Regions from separate parts of the Mucilaginibacter sp. 22184 genome, predicted to be linked through region 3. Evidence: riboswitches for the same ligand, from Rfam matches in the RefSeq annotation. Region 3 holds a riboswitch; each other region holds the start of a gene.
The links. A riboswitch is a leader RNA that binds a small molecule or an ion and turns the genes downstream of it on or off. The one in region 3 is predicted to bind cobalamin.
Positions count from the first base shown of each region.

Region 1: another riboswitch for cobalamin. It lies ahead of metE (5-methyltetrahydropteroyltriglutamate--homocysteine S-methyltransferase); the one in region 3 lies ahead of ACTJKG_RS14510 (TonB-dependent receptor plug domain-containing protein).
Region 2: another riboswitch for cobalamin. It lies ahead of ACTJKG_RS12190 (TonB-dependent receptor plug domain-containing protein); the one in region 3 lies ahead of ACTJKG_RS14510 (TonB-dependent receptor plug domain-containing protein).

Region 1 is NZ_JBQEPI010000004.1:247,135-252,872, reverse strand. Features, by position in the region: gene ACTJKG_RS10955 (SDR family NAD(P)-dependent oxidoreductase) at 1-687, opposite strand, end outside; gene ACTJKG_RS10950 (2Fe-2S iron-sulfur cluster-binding protein) at 934-1,215, opposite strand; gene ACTJKG_RS10945 (MBL fold metallo-hydrolase) at 1,284-2,180, opposite strand; gene ACTJKG_RS10940 (winged helix-turn-helix transcriptional regulator) at 2,273-2,617, shown strand; cobalamin riboswitch at 2,756-2,954, shown strand; gene metE (5-methyltetrahydropteroyltriglutamate--homocysteine S-methyltransferase) at 3,129-5,435, shown strand; gene ACTJKG_RS10930 (beta-ketoacyl-ACP synthase III) at 5,493-5,738, shown strand, end outside.
Region 2 is NZ_JBQEPI010000005.1:38,813-44,550, reverse strand. Features, by position in the region: gene ACTJKG_RS12200 (SIR2 family NAD-dependent protein deacylase) at 212-901, opposite strand; gene ACTJKG_RS12195 (DUF6580 family putative transport protein) at 981-1,544, opposite strand; gene ACTJKG_RS12190 (TonB-dependent receptor plug domain-containing protein) at 1,597-3,549, opposite strand; cobalamin riboswitch at 3,675-3,875, opposite strand; gene ACTJKG_RS12185 (serine hydrolase) at 3,923-5,179, shown strand; gene rplT (50S ribosomal protein L20) at 5,245-5,589, opposite strand; gene rpmI (50S ribosomal protein L35) at 5,668-5,738, opposite strand, start outside.
Region 3 is NZ_JBQEPI010000006.1:111,639-117,376, reverse strand. Features, by position in the region: gene ACTJKG_RS14520 (AAA domain-containing protein) at 1-1,538, opposite strand, end outside; gene ACTJKG_RS14515 (hypothetical protein) at 1,710-1,985, shown strand; cobalamin riboswitch at 2,186-2,388, shown strand; gene ACTJKG_RS14510 (TonB-dependent receptor plug domain-containing protein) at 2,519-4,570, shown strand; gene ACTJKG_RS14505 (YncE family protein) at 4,580-5,719, shown strand.

The DNA.
Region 1 (5,738 bases), on a different contig from region 3:
AGTACCAATCACCGAACCCGGATGCAGCGAAAATGCACGTATCCCAGAGTTTTTACCCCGGTGATCCAGCTCCACACTAAACAAGTTGTTAGCTGTTTTGGAATGACCATAACCCTGTAAAGTTTCGTAAGGGCGATGCAGAAAGTTTGGGTCCTCAAAATCAAAAGGCGCTATCTGGTGCCCGAATGAGGATACATTGATCACCCGGGCACCGTTCGCTTTTTTCAAGGCAGGCCAAATCCGGGCCGTAAGCTGAAAATGCCCCAGGTGATTAGTGGATAACTGCGATTCGTAACCCCGGCTGTCGCGCTGCAGCGGCACCCACATAATACCGGCATTGTTTACCAGAATGTGCAGCGGCTTACCGGTTTTTAAAAAATCGTCGGCAAACGTATCTATAGAGGCAGGATCCATCAGGTCCATAGTGCGGATGCATACATGGTCGATCCCTTGCAGGTTCTGGGCCGCCTTTTGTATGTCGCGGGCGGGTACGGTAACCTGCGCACCAGCCTGAACAAATGTTTTTACCGTTTCGAGGCCGATACCTGCGTAGCCGCCGGTTACGATGATGTTTTTGCCGGTAAGATCGATGCCTTTGATCACGTCGGTAGTAGTTGATTTAGCGTTAAAGCCCGAGCCTACAAGTTGTTGCAGCGCGCCATTATAATTATCTGTTATTTGTTCCATTTTTTTATTGTTTGTTGATGAAACAAAAGTAGAGGGCTTTAATTAAATAGAATTTGTTTTAAAGGCCAAATGTTTTTGTTTTGCGGGCCTTTTTTCCTGTTGCTCACAGGCGACTCATGAGCCGCTTCCCGCTCTCCTTTCTTGTCATGTTGAACGTAGTGAAGCATCTAATCGCCGATATACAAAGTTTACGAATAGATCCTTCGTACCTCAGGATGACAAACTTTTTATGATTAGGATGTTTCTTTAAAATACGCCTGATATAGTGACCAATGCATTGGCCAACTCGTCATTTACCTGTACATCACAGGCCAGCACATTGCGGGTAACATGATGATAGCCATTGCTGATCTGCACCAGGCAGGTGCCACAGCTGCCCATACCGCAACATAAACCAAAACCGGGGATAGCCAGTTGGTCAGAGATCAGTGTCATCAGGCTATAGTACTGGTTGGGGTAGGTATGAACCTCGGTGATGCGCCCTTGATAGGCTACTTTAAATAGGATGGTGTTTTCGTTTGCAGGCATTTGAAATGTAAATATCGGGAGAAAGAAGAACTAATTTTTTATTTCGCCCGATAGTCACAAGTTTTATATCATTCCACCACCCATGTAAACGCATCATTGTGCTTTTCAATATGCCCAAAACCCGGCCAGGGTAAATGATAACCGAAGACCCGTTGTTTTGATGTGGCAAATTCTTTAAGAATTGATTGGCGTGTACGGGCGGCCAAATCAAAATCAATATCGAAAACAGTACCCCATTCGGGTTTGGCAAACAGCACGATCTCGTCATGAAAAATATCGGCCATATGAATGAATTTTTCATTGCCCGAAATGATCGTGAACATACAATGGCCCGGTGTGTGCCCGGGTGTAAGTATGGGTTGCAAAAAATCAAATAGTGGCTCATCGGTATTGAATAGCTGTAACTTTCCGCTTATCTGCGTAAAGAAAAATTGGATCTCCTGCTGGAGCGATTGAAGTGAGGATAGCAGACTTTTACTTTTAGAGAAATCGGCATGATCATCCTGCCAAAAATCAAATTCTTTTTGGTGCAGATGGATCTTCGCGTTTGGGAAAACCAGTTGGCCGCTATGGCTTATCAGACCGCTAAAATGATCGGGGTGAGCATGGGTGAGTATAATATCGGTGAGATCGGCGGGTTTAATTCCGGCGGCATACAGATTGCCTGCTAATTTACCAGCGCCGGGTCTGGCTTTGTCACCGTTGCCTGCATCGATCATGATGGTCTTATCCGGTGATGTGAATACCATAATATTATGAGGCAGCATAAAGTGCGCGGTCAGGTTATTGTGGTTTTCCCGTAACTGTTTCAGTTCTGCAGGTGGTATACCGGGAGCAAAGCAGCCGTTATCATATTCTACATCTCCATCTGTAATAACCAACAGATTAAATGATTCAAAATGGTAACTTTTAACACCCGGAACCGGGTTTGTTTTTATAGCTGATATTTCTGAGTTCTTGGTCATATTATTTGTTTTTATCGCTGGCAAATGTCCCGGTTTTTGCTGATCATCGGCAAAAGACTATATTTATATGCTTAGGCAATAATTTTAGACTAATGGCAAAATCGATCACCCGTAAAACAAAAAATTTTAACCCAACCAACTGCGCGGTAACCTATTGTATGAATATTATTGGGGGCAAATGGAAACCGGTGATCATTCACCTGATCAGGAACGGAACCAACCGATACAGCTTAATGCAGAAAGGCATCCCCGAAATAAGCAAGCAAACCCTCACCAATCAATTGCGTGAATTGGAGGTAGACGGCGTATTGGAAAGAGTAGTTTTTGCCGAAGTGCCACCCCGGGTTGAATATCATATCAGCCAGCATGGCCAAACGTTACTGCCTATTATTGATGCCATGAAAGCGTGGGGATATGCCAACATGGGGAAATCGTAATCATTATTGACAGCAGAACATTTGCACATCTGCACATTTGTAATTTGCACATCTAAAAAACTTGTCCTATGGCAATTTCCTGCGTACGTTGATTATCGTGTTCCATTAAAGCCTATATTTGTTGTAATAAAGTTCTTTACTTTTTTTCAGCAATATGGTTTCCTGCCTGTGGAGGGCAGGGATTAAAAAGGAACCGTGTGTAAATCGCGGGCTGTCGCGCAACTGTAAGTAATACAAAAAGTTGTTGCCGGTAAGGTCCATTATTCCATCCAAACGGAATGAGAAGGACGGCAACAATATTACAAGCCAGGATACTTGCCCTATTGTATAAAAGACAATGCTTTCGCGTTTTGAAGCAGTAGTCAAAGAAAAAGGATAACCGCCGGCGCCCCTTTTTAGCGGCCTGCGCGTTGTTGTGCTTTTGCCTTTTATTACCATTTCCCGAAAGCATACCGAAAACCGTAAGGAGCATTAATTCAATTTAATGTTTAACCAAAAAAGTTTTATGCGTATGCTCAAAAACAATCTCGGGTATCCTCGTGTAGGTGCCCTCCGTGAACTTAAAAAGGCCAGTGAGGCGTATTGGGCCGGCCAATTTACCCGCGACGAGCTGTTTGCCGTTGCCCGCCAGATCAGGATCAGCAACTGGAAAACCCAGGTTGATGCCGGTATCGATCTGATTCCCTGTAACGATTTTAGCTTTTATGACCAGGTGCTGGATACTTCGCTCATGCTGGGTGTTATCCCTGAGCGTTACACCCCTGTTTTAACCCAAAACAAAGCCAATACCGAGATCGACCTGTACTTTGCCATGGCTCGCGGTTACCAGAAAGATGGCCTGGATGTAACCGCCATGGAAATGACCAAATGGTTTGATACCAACTACCACTACATTGTGCCCGAGTTTATACAAAACCAGCAGTTTCGGGTGTTTTCAGAAAAAGTATTTGATGAATTTACGCTGGCTAAACAACATACCGGTACTACACCAAAACCGGTGCTGATCGGTCCGGTAAGTTACCTGTTGCTGGGTAAAGAGAAACAAGCAGGCTTTAATAAGATCGATCTGATCAAAAAACTGGTGCCTGTTTATATCGAAGTATTGAAACGCCTGAAAGAGTATGGCGCGGTTTGGGTACAAGTAGATGAGCCTTTCCTGGCGCTTGATTTGACCCAGGCCGAAAAAGACGCCTTTGTATACGCTTACAACGAGATCAACAAAAATACTCCGGGTATCAAAATACTGCTTACCACTTATTTTGAAAGTCTGAAGGATAATACCCAGCTGGCCGTAAACCTGCCGGTAAGCGCCCTGCATATCGACCTGGTACGTGCCCCGCAGCAACTGGATGAGGTGCTTACCTTGCTGCCCGAAAAACTGAGCCTGTCGGTAGGTGTTATTGATGGCCGCAACATCTGGAAAAACGATTACATCAAATCCATATCGCACATCAGAAAAGCTATCGCGGTATTGGGTAAGGATAGGGTGATCATCGCGCCAAGCTGCTCTCTGCTGCATACACCTTTTGACCTCGACCTGGAAACTACCATCAACACCGAGATCAAAAACTGGATGGCCTTTGCTAAACAAAAACTGAACGAGGTTAACGAGCTGGCCCAGATCATCGAAGGTAATAACGACCTGCTGCAAGCCAATATCCAGGCTATATCCAGCCGTAATATTTCCAAGTTGATCCACAAACAGGAGGTTAAACAACGTGCCGCTTTTATCACTGATGCCGACGCACGCCGGGACAGTCCATTCAGTGATCGCCAAAAAATACAGCAGCAGCGTTTTAACTTACCCCTGTACCCTACAACTACCATAGGCTCGTTTCCGCAAACTAATGATATCCGCACGCTGCGTGCACGCCTCAAAAAAGGCGAACTGACCGAGGCGCAGTACGACGAGCAGATAGAAAAAGCCACTATCGAAGCCATCCGCTGGCAGGAAGAGATCGACCTGGATGTATTGGTACATGGCGAGTTTGAACGTAACGACATGGTAGAGTACTTTGGCGAGCGTTTGGATGGTTTCCTGTTCACCAAAAATGGCTGGGTACAAAGCTACGGCAGCCGCTGTGTTAAACCGCCGGTAATTTATGGTGATGTAAGCCGCCCGGCAGATATGACCGTTCGCTGGAGCAGCTTTGCCCAGGCCAATACCAACAAATTGATGAAAGGTATGCTTACCGGTCCGGTTACTATACTGCAATGGTCGTTTGTGCGCGATGATCAGCCCCGCTCCGAAACCACCTACCAGATAGCCCTGGCCATCCGCGATGAAGTGGTTGCCCTGGAGCAAGCCGGTATCAAAGTGATACAGATTGACGAACCCGCGATACGCGAAGGTTTGCCGTTGCGTAAAAACGATTGGGAAAGCTACCTGAACTGGGCCGTACGTGCTTTCCGTATATCGGCCAGTGGGGTGAAGGACGAAACACAGATCCATACCCACATGTGCTATAGTGAGTTTAATGACATCATTGGAAACATTGCCGATATGGACGCAGATGTGATCACCATTGAAACCTCGCGCTCGCAAATGGAACTGCTTAATGCCTTTGCCGATTTTAAATATCCTAATGAAATTGGCCCGGGTGTTTATGATATCCACTCGCCCCGCGTACCTACGGTTGATGAGATGGCCACGCTGCTCGAAAAAGCTTCGGCATTACTGCCGGCACGCAATTTATGGGTTAATCCCGACTGTGGTTTGAAGACACGTAAATGGCCCGAAACACAAACCGCGCTGGTGAATATGGTGCTGGCTGCAAAACAACTTCGTCAGTTAGTTGTAGAAACAACAGTTTCCTGACGTCAAAAACAGGCAATTTCCGTATAATTGCCTGTTTTTTGAAGAATTTTAGTATTTATGAAGTTAAAGAGCAGCGCAGTTATAACGGGTATAGGTGGTTATGTTCCAGATAGTATCCTGAGTAACAGTGATTTAGAAAAAATGGTTGATACAAACAGCGAATGGATAGTATCAAGAACAGGAATAAAGGAAAGAAGAATTTTAACCGATAAAACGCTCGCTACTTCTGATATGGCCACCTGGGCCATAAAAAATTTATTAGATAGTACTAAAGTTTCTCCAGATGAAATTGATTGTGTAATC
Region 2 (5,738 bases), on a different contig from region 3:
CCCCATGGGGTTTGCAAAATTCTTTAATTTAATAACATCACCCCTTGATCTTGAAGTCTCTTACCCTCAAAAAGTGGGTTTACATGTAAACCCACTTTTTGAGGGTAAGCTATATTTAAATATTTGATTTTCAGATAATTATAGTAATGTAAACCATAAAAAGTGTAAACCATGTAAACCCACTTTTTAGATGACTACTTAACCCCTTAAATTATTGATCTTTCAGAAGCTGATCTACCAATGCTGGTACGCCAACAGTAGCCCTCTCCTGTATTTTTATCAATTGGCCCCTCACACTTACATCCGGTATCTTTGGGTCGATAATATATCTTGGGATCTCTGGTCGTACATAGCTGATCAGGCCGGCTGCCGGGTATACTGCCAGAGAAGAGCCTACCAACATAAAAATGTCCGCATCGGCACAAATACGCGCTGCAGGACCTATCATGGGTACGTCCTCGCCAAACCAAACTACATGGGCCCTCAGGGGCGAGCCTAATTCACACACTTCATCCATCCCAATCTCCCAGCCATCAATGGGATAAGTAAGCTCAGGATCGATACTTGATTGCGATCGGGTTATAATACCATGCAGGTGCATTACATTGGTGGAACCAGCCCTTTCGTGCAGGTCATCGATGTTTTGGGTAATGATGGTTACCCGATATTTTTCTTCCAGTTGGGCGAGAGCATAATGAGCAGCATTGGGTTGCGCTTCTAATACCGATTTGCGGCGCTCGTTATAAAATTGCTGTACCAGAGCCGGGTTTCGCTGCCATGCCTGCGGTGTTGCCACGTCTTCTATATTGTAACCTTCCCACAGGCCGTCGCTGTCTCTGAAAGTCTTTAAACCGCTCTCGGCGCTTATACCTGCGCCTGTTAGCACTACCAGTTTTTTCATAGGTATCTAAAAATTATATATCCATAAAAAAAGCGACCTGCCCTGGTGGCAAATCGCTTTTCTATATTATTGAGTTAGCTTAAAGTGCCAGTTGCTTTTTAGTGCGTAAAAAAGTGTATTTGGTTTTAGCCAGTTCAAAACCGCCAAATAAAATAAAGCCAAATACTAAATTGCCAAATACCATATTCTTTTCGAATGGGATGGCGTTAACCAACGATGTGCCATAACCGGCTAAGGTGTGGGGATATAAAGTTCCCGGTAGATCGGTGAGCAACCAATGGATCAATACGGAAGCAACGGAAGCTAAAACTACATTCAGTACAGTTACTTTTTTAATCAGGCTACCCACCAGGATCATTAAAATAAAGGCCAGATACGTCCATTCGGCACCGCTATACCATAAAGTTAATTTATGGAAGTACAAGTAATTCAGGATAATATCCGTTCCGAAAAGGGCCAGCATTACCGTAACGTAGCTTTTCCATTTATCGGCAAAATACACACCGCCAAATATAGCTATGGCTCCTACCGGATTAAAATTACTTAGCTCCTTATACTTAAATGCCAGCAACCTGAACGCGGCCGCTACCACGATCATCAGTATCAATACGATATTGCGGGTTGTATTATCTTTTGAGTTCATGATTCAAATTTATGAGGTAAAATTACTTATAAATGTACTAAATAAAAAGCTGCTAATTAAACTGGTATTTGGCCCCAAGCATGAAGTTGATACCCATGGTATTGTAACCCAACCAGTCGGTATATTTTTGATCCAGTAGATTATTCAGATCGCCAAATATGCGCAGGTTTTTGGTTGCCTTCAGCTCCAGGTGCAGATCGGCCAGGTGATAATGTTTTAGGGTAACTACTGTAGACGGATAGGTTGCAAAGTTTTGATCGGTACGGTTGCCGGTGTATTTATAATTCACGCCAAATGAAAAATCTTCAATAACCTGGTAGTTAAAATTAATGCCTAATGTGCTTTTTGGCCTGCGGTAAAGATTGGCCGTTTGTACACCCTTTTCATCGGTCAATTTACCGGTTACATAAGTATAATAGGCTGCAGCCGTTAATTTATCAGCGTGATAATTCAACTCGCTCTCAAAACCTTTATCCTTTTGAAACTGACCGTTTTGATAAAAAGATGCAAAGGGCGAAACAGACTGAGTAAAGAAATAGATCACATCCTTAGCATTCCGTTTATAGAAATGGGTATTGAATGTCAGTGCGTTTTTAACAATTTCCCAATCAAAACCAGCTTCATAGGAGGTAGTAGTTTCGGGCTTTAGTTTTATATTACCATATTGGGAATATAACTGATACAATGATGGCGATTTATAGGCTGATGCTATTGATCCGAAAATTTTAAATTGATCGGCCAGGAACAAAGACGGGTTAATGGTATAGGTAAAATTATCGCCATACGTGCTATGGTGATTGTATCGCCCACCCAGTTCCATGTGAAAAATATCAGCTTTAAAAAACAAAGAAGTATAAGCGCTGAATATATTATTATGAGCCAAATTATCGGCGATAGTACTGGCTCCGGGATGATAACCTGTTGATTCATATAAGCTATATTGGGTAGTGTTGCTATATTTAAAACTTACCCCACTGGTTATGTCAAAATATTTACCTAATTCTTGATTCAACACAACTTCGGCATTGGTAATACGCCCAATATTTTTAGTTATCTGGTGGGTAGAATCGTTGTCGGTAGGAAAGTTTTTAAAATTATTCCAAACTGTATTTTGCGATATATTGAAACGCAGCGACCCTTTTGGCAATATTAATTTAGCCCCTAAACCTCCAAACAAAAACGTATTGTTGTAAGTATAATTTTGATCGTCGGTAAATGCTCCGTAGGGTAAATTACCTGATGTATAGCTTGTTTGCAGGTTTCCATTCAGGCTGAAATTCCTGGAAACTGCCTGATTGATATTTACACTCGCCGAACGCTGATGAAAGCCATCTTTTTTAAAATTGCCTTTACCCGTTGTATCTGTTGCTGCCGCAAAACCTCTTGAATCGGAATTGGAAATATTTACAGCAACTCCCGTTTTGTTTACCGTTCCATTTAATGAAGCCGACTCTTTGAAGGTATTATAACTACCACCCATTAGCTGCAGGCTACTTTTAAGTCCTTGCCCGTTTCCTTTTTTGGTAATGATATTGATAACACCGGCCACAGCGTCTGAACCATACAAAGTTGATCCGCTTCCTTTTAAAATCTCGATATGATCTATCAGATCCAATGAAAAAGCGTTCAGGTCATAACTGCCGTCTATGGCTGCTGCATTGTTCACTGGGAAACCATCAATCAATATCAACGTGTTTCCTGTAGATGCTCCATACAGATAAATGGATGTAGCGATACCCGGCGCATTCTGGGCGCCCGAAAATGTAAGTCCCGGAACGGTATTTAGTAATTGGGGTAAGGTTTTCCCCTGTGAGCGATTAATCTGCTCGGCCGGGATCACGGTAACTACCCTGCCTATATCAGATAGTTTTTTTGGTGAGCGGGTAGCGGTAACCACTACATCATTAAGCAATCGCGTAGTATCCTGCGCTTGTGCTGTGGTTACCAGCAATGTAGCCTGCAATAATCCAATTCCTAAAATACCTTTAAAGTAAAGTTTGTCCATATAACCTGTTATAATTAAATAATGCTTGTTATCAACTTATACTATATCCAATATATGATCAGGGCAAATGAAAATACACTCAATGAAGGGCATTCACATTCAAGCTTCAATCCCCGAAAGCTATGAATACTATAAGTGCTTGGGCAGGTGTTCTGACTTGCTCCCCAAATTGCCCGGCCTTCCCATTCTTTTCAGAACAGTGGCCATAAGAGTGGGCAATGGTTAAAGAGCTTACAGCTGCGGGACAGTTACGGATTATTCACCGTATTCCCTTTTAATTCATTTACAGTAATAAACCGTATGAAACCTAAAGCGCAACAAAAGTAAGCTAAGTATGAGCAATCGCAAAGTAACAATCTGTATATTTATGATAATGAAACCGTACATTACATTTCTGTTGCTGGTAATCGCCATATCCAGCTTTGCTCAGCAACCTGATACTGTTTTCCTGAAAGAGCTTTTACAAAGTCATCCGGAGCTATTTAGTAAGATATTGAGCCATCCTACCCAAAATGAGGTACAAATATTGTATACGCAAATCGACCGAGATAAAAACAACACACCGCATTTTAAGTCATACAGTTATCGACTTAACGCTAAACATTATTTCTATCCTGCCAGTACAGTTAAACTACCAACAGCCATTTTCGCGCTGGAAAAACTTCACGAATTACATGTTAAAGGCTTAACCACAAGATCAACTATGATCACCGACAGCGCCTTTGCCAAACAGACTAGGGTAAAAACAGATACCTCATCGGCAAATGGGCTACCCAGTATAGAGAATTATATTAAAAAAATCTTATTGGTAAGTGATAACGACGCTTTCAATCGCTTGTATGAATTTGTTGGCCGTGAAGAGATCAATCGCAAACTAAAAAAATACCAGTTATATCATACCCGTATTGTGGGTCGGCTGGCCGTAGGCGATGCCGGAGAAAACACAAGACATACCAACCCCATTACTTTTTACGATGGAAACCAAGTGGTATACCGCAAAAAGGCATTATATGATAGCTTAAACTATCCGATGCGCCCGGATAATATGATTATGGGGAAAGCCTATCTGGACAGCAGCGACCGCCTCGTGAATAAATCCTTTAATTTGAGTGAAAAAAATGTGTATTCTATTGCCGATCAGCAGCTGGTATTAAAGAGACTCCTTTTTCCGCAATCATTTCCGACGAATCAGCGCTACAACCTCACATCTGCCGATTATGCTTTCATATACCGATATATGAGTACATTTCCTACAGAAAACATAAAACCAACCTATAACCGACCAGACTATTTCCCGGCATACTGCAAATTTTTATATTACGGTGGAGATAGTTCGGCGGTAATTGAACCCAATATCAGGATATTTAACAAAGTAGGCGACAGTTATGGATATGATATTGACAACGCCTACATTGTCGATTTTAAAAATCATGTTGAGTTCTTACTAACTGCGGTAGTGCAATCAAATGAGGATGGGGTTTATAACGATAATAAATATGAATACGCCACGATTTGCCTTCCATTCCTAAAAAATCTGGGGCGTGTTATTTATCAATATGAATTGAAAAGGCCTAAAAAACATCTGCCCAATTTAGCCCAATTCCAATTTAACTACTCACCTATAAAGTAACTTCATACTAAAACAAAAAGGCCTTCTGAATTAACAGAAGGCCTTTTTTATTAAGCTTGCGCTAATTATTTTACTGCATCAATCACGGCTTTGAAAGCATCTGGATGATTCATCGCTAAATCAGCCAATACTTTACGGTTTAAACCGATTTCTTTTGCTGCTAATTTACCTATTAACTGAGAGTAAGAAATTCCGTGCTGACGGGCACCTGCGTTAATACGCTGTATCCACAAAGCTCTGAACTCTCTTTTTTTGGTTTTGCGGTCACGATAAGCGTACTGTAAACCTTTTTCAACTGTGTTTTTTGCAATGGTGTAAACCTTGCTACGTGAACCCCAATAACCTTTGGCGAGGTTCATGATCCTTTTCCTGCGTCTTCTCGACGCTACTGCGTTAACTGAACGTGGCATCTTGTTTGATTTTGGTAGTGAGTGCCTGTTTTTATAACAGAACTTAAAACTCTAATACCTGGTTAAAAAATTTGTGAATTACTTTCCGATACAAAGCATACGTTTAACGTTACCCATGTCAGCATCAGAAACTAAGCTGGTGTGACCAA
Region 3 (5,738 bases):
GGGAAATTGTCGGTGCTATTTAAATTGCTAACCAGCTTATTAAGGTGCTTTAATAAAAACACGGCCTCTTCGGGGTTGGCTACGCTGGTGCCCTGCTGCTGTTCATCAAAACCACAGCCCGCGGTATCTACAAAAGATACAGGCATATCTCCGGGGAAAAGCAAACGCTGCGCTACAGAAGTATGTGCTTTCAGTTTGCTCTGGTAAAACTCTGCTGATGAAAAGCCCATGATATCCTGATGCATACGGTATTGTTCTTCCAGTAATACTACAGCTTCTGGATGCAGGGATGCACATTTTTCGAGCAGGGTAGTGCTCAGTCCATTTTTGGCCGCCTCTGCCGATTTGATCGTCGGTGGTAGCTGGCAATGGTCACCCGTCAGTATTACTTTTTGCGCTTTTAGTATAGGGATCCAGCAGGCGGGTTCCAATGCCTGACCGGCTTCGTCAATCACTACGGTATCAAACCTTACATCGCGTATGGTATAGTGATTTGCGCCCACCAGTGTAGCGGTGATCACCTGGGCTTTACTCACCAAATCGTCAACTATGTGCTGCTCGGAGGCGGCCACATCCTTCATGATCTTATGCGCTTCATTAAACAAGGCCTTGCGTTGGTCGCGCTCTGCTTTGCCAAAGCTGCGTTTGTATTTGTGGGCCATGTCCTTGTAAGCACTGGCCTGTTTTTTGAGTTTTTTGATCTCTTTGTTATCGTCATGTTCGGCAATCTTGCTGTCGAGCGTTAAGGACAACAGTTTTTCGGATACCCGGGCCGGATTACCGATGCGCAATACATTTAGCCCCTCGTCTGTTAGTTTCTCGCTGAGCAGATCAACCGCGGTATTACTTGGAGCCACAACCAAAACCTGTTTTTTATTTTGCCCGATAAGCGCTTTAATAGCCTGTACCAGAGTAGTGGTTTTACCCGTGCCCGGCGGCCCGTGAATAACGGCCAGGTCTTGCGCCGAAACTATTTTATTAACCGCCTCTGTCTGCGACTCGTTTAAGCGTGGAGCGGAAACAGGGGCGGTAGTATTAAATACAGGAGCTTTCTCGCCCGTAAGGATCTGGATCAAGCGTCCTTCCTGTGGCTTTACGGCTATGGCCGAAGCCTGTTTAAGGGCATTCTGCATTTCGTCGTAACTATTGTTATCAAAAAGCAGATCGATGCCGAGTTTGCCGTCGCAGGTCCAATCTGGCAGTTCGTCGGTATATAGGGTGATTTTTAGGCGGTCGCCGCCCTGGTAGGTGATGGTGCCTTCCGCACGGTCGGTCTTTGGATCGTGATTGGAGAACAGGGCTGCAGGTACTCCAAAACGCAACTGGTGAGCCAGGTCCTTATGTGTAGTTCGTTCAACCTCTACATTGATATAATCGCCCCGGCCGGGCTCGGTTCCACGAATGGCTATAGGATACCAGCTAAGTCCTTGTGCCCGGCGGTCGGCAGCTGATGAGTTTTCGGTTAGTTTAAGATAAGCGTTACGGTCCTCCTCTTTTTCTTTATTCAGCAGATCAAGGAGCCTTTTGAAATAATCCATTGCCTGCAAAGGTAGGGATTTTGGGAGCAAGGATTTGGGGGACTTTGGGAGCAAAGAGCAAGGATTTTGCGAATAACGATTCTTGGAGTAAGAAACTATTTTCAAAAATTGTAAGGGACTGTTATGCAGAACGACTAACTCTATAGTATAAATCTAAAATAGGGGAGGAATATGGATGAATTGACAAAAATAGCGTACAACTGTCGCAAAGCCACTCGTTTAATTGAGAAGAAGCTGATTGACCACTTAACACTTCGCGAAAAGCTGGAATTGAAGATCCACCTGGCCGGCTGCTCGGTATGCAGGGTGTTTGAACAGCAAAGCTCCATGATCAATAAAATGGTGTGCGAGCTGTTCCATCCGGCAAAGATCAGCGAATTGAAGCTGGATGATGAGTACAAAAAGCAATTGCAAAAACGTATTGAAGAAAAACTGAACAAGCATTGAGATAAAAATTTACAAAATAAAAAATTTAAATAGTAGATATAAACTATAGATTTTCAATTATATAAATTTTATAATTGAATGAAAGCTTTATTGTTTTGCTCCGCATGATTTTCGTTGATGAATTAGGTATGGTATCCTGTTTGAAAATTATGCTATCTATGCGGCATACCAAAACATCAAAGTCCTTGTGCTTTTTATTTCTATATTTGCCTCGCTTTTGGTTCCCCAGGCCTTTATGATTTGGGGATTAAAAGGGAATCCGGTGTAATTCCGGAACTGTCCCGCAGCTGTAAGCTCTGTTAACCGCTATCCATTCTATAGCCACTGTTTCGATATGATCGCGACGGGAAGGCCGGGTAAGCGGGGAGTAAGTCAGAAGACCTGCCATTGCATGATATGTATTCATAGCTTTCGGGGATTGAAGCTGGAATGAAGATACCTCACGTTGTTGCGTATTTCCATTGATGGTACCCTGTTGGCTGTTTGTTTAATTTTTTCACGAACAGAACGTATTGCAACACTTGTACAAATATTTGTGCTTCCCGATTTTTTTTATTTGCCTTACAGCGGTATGGGGCCTGTTTTGTGGTAACGCTAAGGCGCAGGTGGCGGATACCAGTCGCCATAAACCTGCAGCAGATACTGTTAAAAGTCACCATCTGAAAGAGGTTTCCGTTCGTGCAGGCCGGATTTCTTCGCGTAATACTTCGGCAACACCACTGCAAATACTCAAAGGAGCGGAGCTGGAAAAGCTGAATAGTTTTTCGGTGGCCGATGCCATCCGTTATTTCTCAGGTGTGCAATTGAAGGATTACGGCGGCGTAGGCGGTCTCAAAACCATTAATGTGCGCAGTCTGGGTAGTAATCATGTAGGTGTTTTTTATGATGGTGTCGAATTTGGCAATTCGCAAAATGGCCAGGTTGACCTGGGTAAGTTTTCGCTGGATAACATTGATGAAATAGCCCTTTACAATGCGCAAAAGGGTACCATATTTCAGTCGGCCAAGGGCTTTGCCTCCGGGAGCGCTATTTGCCTTACCTCGCGTCAGCCGCATTTTGAGGATAGTAGCCGTTCTGCTGGTAAAGTGAGTTTTAAAACCGGTTCATCAGGTTTGGTTAATCCGTCATTCTTTTGGCAGTATAAGCTGAGTGATAATACCTACAGTACCTTCAGTACAGAGTTTGTACATGCCAATGGCCGCAACAAATTCCGTTATACTAATGGTGTTTATGATACTACAGCCGTGCGGCAAAACAGCGATATCACCGCGCAACGGGCAGAGCTCGGGCTAAATGGAAAGCTGCCGGATAGTAGTAAATGGGCAGTTAAAGGGTATCTGTATAATTCGGCAAGGGGATTACCGGCCGCCATTGTATCCAATAAATTTGATTCGGATGAGCGCTTGTGGAACAGGGATATCTTTATGCAATCTACCTACAACAAAAATTTTGGCGACAGGTACAGTCTGATGCTTAGTGGTAAGTATGCCAATACTTTCAGCCATTATACCAATCCCGATATCACCACAACTACCGGGCTGTTAAATGATCGTTATTATGAACATGAACTTTACTTTTCGGTAGCTAATAAATACAAGATCAATAAGTTTTGGGATGTGGCGGCCTCGGCAGATTATGAGTGGAGTACCTTGCACATCACCGAGAATGATTCGGCTAAATATAAGTTTGCACCGCCTATTCGTAATCAACTGTTAACGGCCTTGGCCACCGAATTGCATTTTACCCGGTTTAACTTACAGGCTAATGTGCTGGGTACTTTTGTTCGGGACAAAGTTCCGGTTGAGGCTAATTCAGATAATAAAACCGAGTATACACCCGCATTATTGTTTTCATGGCAACCCACAGAAAGCCCTGATTTTAGGTTGCGTGGTTTTTATAAGAGCATTTTCAGGCTGCCAACTTTTAATGACCTGTATTACACTTTTGTAGGTTACGCTACGGTAAGGCCAGAATTTAACAAGCAGTATGATCTGGGCTTTACTTATAACCGTACACTGCATCAGCAAACGCTGGTCTACTTCGCGATACAGGCCGATGCTTATTACAACCAGGTAAGGGATAAAATAGTGGCGGTACCGGGAGCCGATCTGGGTCGGTGGTCTATCATTAACCTGGGTAAAGTACATATTAAGGGGGCCGAGGTAAACGCGCAGGCTACGTGGCAATTATGGGGTAGTGTGCTATTGAATACCGGCATTTCATACACCTATCAACAATCGGTGGATGTAACTGATAAAACTGATCTCAACTATAATCAGCAAATACCTTATACCCCTGTAAACAGCGGTTCGGTACTGATAGGCGCTGAGTGGCATAAACTGGCCTTCACCTATAGCTATATCTATACCGGCGAAAGATATAATCAAAAATATCATGAAGCAGCCAATTATATGCCGCCATGGTATACGCACGACATAGCGTTTACCTATGCCACAAAGCTCAATAGCCACAAGCTTAAACTTACTGCCGAAATCAATAACCTGCTTAATCAATATTACGACGTGATATACAATTTTCCCTTGCCGGGGCGCAACTATCGCTTCACCATAAGTTCAACATTTTAAGCATTTGCCATGAAGAAAATAAATCACATGAAATATCTGCTGCTCGGATGCATTATTCTGAGCTACAGCGCCTGCCGGAAAGATGCTAAACCCATCCCAGAGCAGGATAAGTCCTTGTTGCCCCCCGATCCCACAGCTGTGGTTAAAGGCTTCTATTTGCTTAATGAGGGTAATATGAATATGAATAAGGCTTCGCTTGACTACCTGGATTATACTACCGGGCAGTATCGCCGTAATATTTACAATCAAACCAACCCGGATGTTACCAAAGGTTTGGGCGATGTGGGTAATGATATTGGCATTTATGGCTCAAAGGTATATGTGGTAGTTAACGTATCCAACAAGGTGGAGATTTTGAACGCGAAAACCGGTAAACGGATCTCGCTCATCAATATCGATAACTGCCGTTACGTAACCTTTCATAATGGCAAAGCCTATGTGAGTGCTTACCTGGGTAAAGTAGGCGATCCCAAAGCGCCGAATGGTGCTGTTAATGAGATAGATACTTCTACACTTCAGATCACACGCAAGGTTACCGTTGGCCGCCAACCCGAAGAGATGGCCATAGTAGGCGAAAAGCTGTATGTAGCTAACTCAGGCGGTTATAGTCCGCCAAATTATGAGCGTACGGTTTCTGTTATCGACCTGCCTTCATTTAAGGAGTTGAAACGCATAGATGTGGCCATCAACCTGGATAGGGTAAAGGCTGATAAATACGGCGATATCTATGTAACCTCCCGCGGCGATTATTATAGCATTCCCTCCAAGTTATTTGTAATTGACACCAAAACAGACCAGGTTAAAAAGCAATTTGATTTTGGCGTAAGTAACCTTTGGATTGATGGTGATATCGCCTATATGTATGGTTACGAATATAATTACAACACCAACTCAAATACCACCACCTATTCCATGCTTAATGTAAAAGATGAAACCGTATTGAATACGAAGTTTATTACCGATGGCACCGAAACCCAGATCAAGGTTCCCTACGGTATAGCTGTAAACCCGGTAACTAAAGAAGTATTGGTTACTGATGCTAAAGACTACGTTACACCGGGAACGCTGTATTGCTTCGATCCGTCGGGAAAGAAAAAATGGTCGGTAGTGGCCGGGGATATACCGGCCCATTTTGCATTCGCTTATTAATACTTACATAAACTCATCA